DNA from 2 places in the Streptomyces sp. CA-249302 genome. Region 2 is predicted to be linked to the other one. Evidence: riboswitches for the same ligand, from Rfam matches in the RefSeq annotation. Region 2 holds a riboswitch; the other holds the start of a gene.
The links. Region 2 has a riboswitch for glycine ahead of gcvT (glycine cleavage system aminomethyltransferase GcvT). Riboswitches for the same ligand answer to the same signal wherever they lie in the genome.
Positions count from the first base shown of each region.

Region 1: linked by a shared signal. The riboswitch ahead of gcvP (aminomethyl-transferring glycine dehydrogenase) and the one ahead of gcvT (glycine cleavage system aminomethyltransferase GcvT) in region 2 are both predicted to bind glycine.

Region 1 is NZ_JBNJMG010000001.1:1,667,003-1,670,569, forward strand. Features, by position in the region: gene gcvP (aminomethyl-transferring glycine dehydrogenase) at 1-2,208, opposite strand, end outside; glycine riboswitch at 2,385-2,481, opposite strand; gene ACQEWB_RS07550 (PRC-barrel domain-containing protein) at 2,596-2,973, shown strand; gene ACQEWB_RS07555 (DNA polymerase IV) at 3,000-3,567, opposite strand, start outside.
Region 2 is NZ_JBNJMG010000001.1:7,504,754-7,508,320, forward strand. Features, by position in the region: gene glyA (serine hydroxymethyltransferase) at 1-423, opposite strand, end outside; gene gcvH (glycine cleavage system protein GcvH) at 438-815, opposite strand; gene gcvT (glycine cleavage system aminomethyltransferase GcvT) at 914-2,032, opposite strand; glycine riboswitch at 2,075-2,181, opposite strand; glycine riboswitch at 2,182-2,280, opposite strand; gene ACQEWB_RS34145 (AAA family ATPase) at 2,462-3,133, shown strand; gene ACQEWB_RS34150 (enhanced serine sensitivity protein SseB) at 3,213-3,567, shown strand, end outside.

The DNA of each region.
Region 1 (3,567 bases), 5.8 Mb from region 2:
CGGCAGATACGGCGCCAGGTGCGCACGCACACCGACCGGCCCGACGCCCGGACCGCCACCGCCGTGCGGGATGCAGAAGGTCTTGTGCAGGTTCAGGTGGGAGACGTCGCCACCGAAGTGCCCCGGCTTGGCAAGCCCCACAAGGGCGTTGAGGTTGGCCCCGTCGACGTACACCTGCCCGCCGGCCTCGTGCACCTGAGCGCAGATGTCGGCGACATGCTCCTCGAACACACCGTGCGTGGAGGGGTACGTGATCATCAGCACGGCGAGTTCGTCCCGGTGCTGCTCGATCTTCGCCCGCAGATCCTCGACGTCGATCTCGCCGTCCTCGGCGGTCTTCACGACGACGACCTTCATCCCGGCCATGACGGCGGACGCGGCGTTCGTACCGTGCGCGGAGGACGGAATGAGACACACGGTCCGCTGCTCGTCCCCGTTGGCACGGTGATATCCGCGTACGGCGAGCAGCCCGGCCAGCTCGCCCTGCGACCCGGCGTTGGGCTGAAGCGACACCTTGTCGTACCCGGTGACCTCGGCGAGCCGCTCCTCCAGCTCCGCGATCAGCGTCAGATAGCCCTGCGCCTGCTCGGCGGGCGCGAAGGGGTGCAGCTGCCCGAACTCGGGCCAGGTGACCGGCTCCATCTCGGTGGTCGCGTTGAGCTTCATGGTGCAGGAGCCCAGCGGGATCATGCCGCGGTCGAGCGCGTAGTCGCGGTCGGCCAGCCTGCGCAGGTAGCGCAGCATGGAGGTCTCGGAGCGGTGCTGGTGGAAGACGGGGTGGGCGAGGTAGTCGTCGCCGCGCAGCAGCCCCTCGGGGAGGGACTCCGCGGTGTCCTCGTCCAGCGCCTCGATGTCGCCCTCGACCCCGAACGCGCCCCACACGGCGCCCAGTTGGGCCCGCCGGGTCGTCTCGTCGCAGGCGATCGAGACCTGGTCGGCGTCGACGAGGTGCAGATTCACCCCGTTCTCCCGCGCGGCCGCGACGACCTCGGCGGCCCGCCCGGCGACCCGCGCGGTGAGCGTGTCGAAGTAGGCGTTGTGCACGACCTCGACCCCGCCGGCGGTGAGCCCCGCGGCGAGGATCGTGGCGTACCGGTGGGTCCGCCGGGCGATGCTCTTCAGCCCCTCGGGCCCGTGGTACACGGCGTACATGCCGGCCATGACGGCGAGCAGCACCTGCGCGGTACAGATGTTGCTGGTGGCCTTCTCCCGCCGGATGTGCTGCTCCCGCGTCTGGAGCGCCAGCCGGTGGGCCTTGTGCCCGTCCGCGTCCACGGACACCCCGACGAGCCGCCCGGGCAGGCTGCGCGCGAACTTCTCGTGTACGGCCATGTAGCCGGCGTGCGGCCCGCCGAAGCCCATCGGCACACCGAACCGCTGCGTCGTACCGACCGCGATGTCGGCCCCGAGCTCGCCGGGCGACTTCAGCAGCGTCAGCGCGAGCAGATCGGCGGCGACGGTGACGAGCGCGCCGAGCCCGTGAGCCTGGTCGATCAGCGGCTTGATGTCGCGTACGACGCCGGAGGCGCCGGGGTACTGGAGGAGCACGCCGTTGATCTCACGCGCGGCGATCTCGGCCGGGATGCCCTCGCTCAGATCGGCGACCAGGACCTCCACGCCGGTCGGCTCGGCCCGCGTCTCGATCACGGCGATGGTCTGCGGAAGGACATCCGCGTCGACGAGGAAGAGCCCCTTCTTGTTCTTCCCCATCCGCCGGGAGAGGGCCAGCGCCTCGGCGGCGGCCGTGCCCTCGTCCAGCAGCGAGGCACCGGAGGTGGGCAGCCCGGTGAGCTCGGCGACCATGGTCTGGAAGTTGAGGAGCGCCTCGAGCCGCCCCTGGGAGATCTCCGGCTGATACGGCGTGTAGGCCGTGTACCAGGCCGGATTCTCCATCACGTTCCGCAGGATCACGGGCGGCGTGAAGGTCCCGTAGTAGCCGAGCCCGATCATGGAGTCGAGCACCTGGTTCCGGTCGGCCAGCGACCGCAGCTCGGCCAGCACCTCGGCCTCGGTACGCGCTCCCGGAAGATCAAGAGAGTCGGCGTTCTTGATCACGTCCGGCACGGCGGCGGCGGTCAGCTCGTCCAGCGAGCCGTAGCCGACCTGAGCGAGCATCTTGGCCCGAGCCTCGTGATCGGGGCCGATATGGCGCTGCTCGAAGGGGATTCCCTGTTCGAGCTCGGCGAGCGGAATGCGATGGGCGGTCATTGCGGAGGCCTCCTGGTCTGACGCGACCTTCGAGGGGCACCACGGCGCGGGTACCCGATCGGCCTCCCCCTCTGTCATCTCAACCTGAGAGTTTCACCGGGTCGCCCAAGAGCCCCCGGTTTTCACCGTCGGTGAGAGCGGAAGCCGTCGACACCCGCCCTGCTTTCCAGAGTGACCTCGTCCGTGCGGTACGTGTGCCTGAGAGATTCCGGGGAGGATTTGCTCCTTCGGCGCCTCCGGACGATCTCCGGAAGACTCTCCCGCACGGGGTCAGCAGCCGGTGCCAGCCTACCAAGCGAGCACCCCACCCGGGCCTTCGAGTGGCCGCCTTCACCAATGTGCTCTTTTGTAGTGCTTACGAATGAGTTGCGACCAAGTGGAGGGCCCGTGCAGACCGACATCGATCCGCGCAACCTGATCGGCCGCAAGGCGTTCGACCGCAACGGCACGAAGATCGGCACGATCGACGAGGTCTACCTCGACGACGCGACCGGCGTGCCCGAGTGGGCGGCCATACGCACCGGCCTCTTCTCCCGGGACGCCTTCGTCCCCCTGGAGCCCAGCGAACTGGTCGAGGGCACTCTCCACATCCCCTTCGACCGCGCCCTCATCAAGGACGCCCCCGACTTCGGCGTAGGCCGCCACCTCTCCCCCGAACAAGAACTCCAGCTCTACCACCACTACGGCCTGGACGTAGCTCCCCCGCCCCCGTTCCCGGACCGGGACTTCGGCAAGCTGGCAGGAACAGAGGACGCGGACGCGTAACACCGGGCCCCCAGCCCCGGCACCGGTCAGGCGCGCACGCCGTCCATCGCGGCCCCCGGCCTCCCCGGCACCAGCGGCAACGGCTCGGCCGGCTCCAGCTCGGGATCGTCAACCCGAAACGTCCGCACCCGCCCCACCTCCGACTGCGGCGTCTCGAACCGCACGGTCACCCGACCCAGCCCACTCCCCTGCACCCACCCATGCCCGAACTCGGCATGCCGCACATCGTGCCCCGCGGCCCACCGCCGCTCGCCGCCCCCCGCGTGCGCCTCTTCAGCGCTCTCCTTCCCCTCCTCCACCGAATGCTCCGCATCGGCCTCTTCGCTCACCCCCACCCCCGCGGCCTGCGCGAACAGATCCTCCTGCGTGTAGTCGGCAAGCCCGCTCACCCCGACCCCCAGCAACCGCACACCCCCCGTCGTGTCCACGGACTCCAGCAACCGAGCCGCAGCCTCCCGCACCACACCCGGATCATCCGTGGGCCCCCGCAACGTCTCGGACCGAGTCAGCGTCGAGAAGTCGTACCGGCGCACCTTCAACACGATGGTCCGCCCCGACAACCCGGCGCCCCGCAGCCGCCGCACACACCGGTCC
Region 2 (3,567 bases):
GTCGAACTGCTTGCCGGAGAAGTTCAGCCGCATCCCGTGGGTGAGATGGCCGCCGTGCGCCAGGTCCAGGCCCAGGATCGTGTCGCCGGGCTGGGCCAGCGCGAACAGGGCTGCCTGGTTGGCGGAGGCGCCCGAGTGCGGCTGCACGTTGGCGTACTCGGCGCCGAACAGCTCCTTGACCCGGTCGATGGCGATCTGTTCGGCGACGTCGACGTGCTCGCAGCCGCCGTAGTAGCGGCGGCCGGGGTACCCCTCCGCGTACTTGTTGGTGAGGACCGAGCCCTGCGCCTCCATCACCGCGAGGGGTGCGAAGTTCTCGGAGGCGATCATCTCCAGGGTGGACTGCTGGCGGTTCAGCTCGGCGTCGACCGCGGCGGCGATCTCGGGGTCGAGCTCGTGCAGGGGCGTGTTCAGTGCGGACATGCGTGTACGGCTCCTCAGCCGGCGTTCTGGGCGGTGTACTCGTCGGCGGAGAGCAGGTCGGCCGGCTCCTCCGTGACACGGATCCTGAAGAGCCAACCGCCCTCGAAGGGGGCTGAGTTGACGAGCGACGGGTCGTTGACGACGTCCTCGTTGATCTCGGTGACCTCACCGGTGACGGGGGAGTACAGGTCGCTGACCGACTTGGTCGACTCCAGCTCGCCGCAGGTCTCGCCCGCGGTCACGGCGGAGCCCACCTCGGGAAGCTGGGCGTAGACGACGTCGCCGAGCGCGTTCGCCGCGAACTCGGTGATGCCGACCGTCGAGACGCCGTCCTCGGCGGCCGACAGCCACTCGTGCTCCTTGCTGTAGCGCAGCTGCTGGGGGTTGCTCATGGCCTGAATTCTCCTGTACGCGGGGGAGTGGTGGTGAATGGGTGACTGCCGGAAACGTGCGTGAGCAGCGGTGATGTGCCCGCGCTCACGCCCAAGGATTACTTCTGGCGCTTGTAGAACGGCAGCGCCACGACCTCGTACGGTTCGTGACTGCCCCGGATGTCCACGCCGACGCCCGCCGTGCCCGGCGCCGAGTGCGCCGCGTCGACGTACGCCATCGCGATCGGCTTGCCGAGCGTCGGGGAGGGCGCCCCGGAGGTGACCTCGCCGATCACCTCGCCGCCGGCCACCACCGGGTACCCGGCGCGCGGCACCCGCCGCCCCTCGGCGACCAGGCCGACCAGGACGCGCGGGGGGTTTTCCGAAGCCCTGGAAGCGGCCTCCGCCAGCGCCTCGCGCCCCACGAAGTCGCCCTCCTTCTCGAACTTCACCACCCGGCCGAGCCCGGCGTCGAAGGGGGTCAGCCCGGTGCTCAGCTCGTGCCCGTACAGCGGCATGCCCGCCTCCAGGCGCAGGGTGTCCCGGCAGGACAGGCCGCAGGGGACCAGGCCGGCGCCCTCGCCCGCCTTGGTCAGCGCCTGCCACAGCTCGACGGCGTGCTCGGGCTTCACGAAGAGCTCGAAGCCGTCCTCGCCGGTGTACCCGGTGCGGGCGATGAGGGCCGGGACGCCGGCCACCGTGCCGGGCAGACCGGCGTAGTACTTGAGGCCGTCGAGGTCGGCGTCGGTGAGGGACTTCAGGATCCCGGGGGACTCCGGGCCCTGCACGGCGATCAGGGCGTACGCGTCCCGGTCGTCGCGTACCTCGGCGTCGAAGCCGGGGGCACGCTCGACGAGGGCGTCCAGGACGACCTGGGCGTTGGAGGCGTTGGCCACGACCATGTATTCGGTCTCACCGAGCCGGTAGACGATCAGGTCGTCCAGGATGCCGCCGTCGGCCCGGCAGATCATGGTGTAGCGGGCGCGGCCGACGCCCACGGAGGCGATGTTGCCGACGAGGGCGTAGTCGAGAAGCTGCGCCGCCTGCGGCCCGGTCACCGTGATCTCGCCCATGTGGGAGAGGTCGAAGAGCCCGGCCCGGGTCCGCACGGCGACGTGCTCGTCGCGTTCGGAGCCGTAGCGCAGCGGCATGTCCCAGCCGGCGAAGTCGGTCATCGTCGCGCCGAGCGAACGATGCAGGGCATCGAGGGCGGTACGGCGGATTTCGGTACTGCTCATCGGACGGATGTCTCCCAAGGCATGACGGCACGGCGAGGTCGTTCCTCCCCATCTGTCATCGGAACCTGAGAGGTTCGCCATGACCACGGGGGACATGGCTTGCACCTTGGGTGGGACCACCGGGAAGGCGGCCCGCTTTTCAGATGTGCCTCGCCCGCGCGGTAACGGGGCCTGAGAGATTCAAGGGAGGGACTTGCTCCTTCGGCGCCCCGGCGGCGTACGCCTGGGGACTCTCCCGCGCGGATTCAAACGGCCGGTATGCAGTTGGCGCGCACATCATTGCACGCATCCGGGGCATACGGCAGGGCCGCATCTGTAACCAGCCTGTGGCAGGACGATCACGAAAACGCGAGGCACCGCGCATTACCTTCTCTTTACACTCGACGGGGATGGGACTCCGTACCCAAGCCCCAGGGGAGGACGATCACGGTGAACAGGACCACCACCGCCTACGCCACGACCTCGGCTCTCGCGCTGCCCAAGCAGCCCGGGGCCCCGGCCCGCGAGCGGTGCGGCGAACGGCCGGCACCGGTGGTCCGCGACCTCCGCGACCGTTCGGGCCGCAGCCCGCACGCCCTGCTCTTCGGCCCCCGCGACCTCGTCGTCGTCACCGGGCTGCCCGGCAGCGGCAAGTCCACGCTGATGAACCGAGCGGTCAACGGCGTCCGCATCGACTCCCAGGACACCCGCGACCGCTGGGACGCCCGCGCCCCCCGCTTCTTCCCGTACGCGGTCTACCGCCCCCTGGTCCGCCTCGCCCACTACGCCGGACTGCGCCGCGCCCTGCGCGGCGGCCGGGGTGTCGTCCTGCACGACTGCGGTACGCAGGCCTGGGTGCGCGACTGGCTGGCCCGCGAGGCCCGCCGCCGCGGCGGCACGCTCCACCTGCTGCTGCTCGACGTCACGGCCGGCGACGCCCTGGCGGGGCAGCGCGAGCGCGGCCGGGGTGTGTCGAGGTACGCGTTCCTGCGCCACCGGCACGCGGCCGCCCGGCTGATCCGCCAGGTCGAGCGGGGTGAGCTGCCCGCCGGCGTGGGCTCCGCGGTGCTGCTCGACCGGGACGCGGCGGACGTGCTGCGCCGGATCGGCTTCACGGGCTGACCGCAGTCCCTCCTTACCCGTTAGCCTTTTGGCCACATCAGCGGTTCACAGCAGTGGTTCACAGCAGGCGGTCGGACAGATGGACTTCCCAGCGGATCTTCCCGCGGACTTTCCCATGCAGGCGCACCCCCATCCGCACGGCGGATGGCCCGGCAACGAGCTGGAGGAGGTGCTGTCGGCCTCCCTCGGCATACCCGCCGCGGGCGGCCGGATCATCGAGGTGCTCGGCCGCAGTTACGTGTGGATCCCGCTGCCCGGTGGCGGCGGACCGCACAGCGGCCCCCTCGACCTGCCCACCCTGGAGATCGAGGGCCAGGCCTTCGTCCCGGTGTTCAGCTCCGAGGAGCAGTTCCGGCAGGTCGTCGGCGGCCACATGTCGTACACGATCGCCCCGGCCGTCGAGTTCGCCCGCGGGCTGCCCCCGCAGGTCGGCA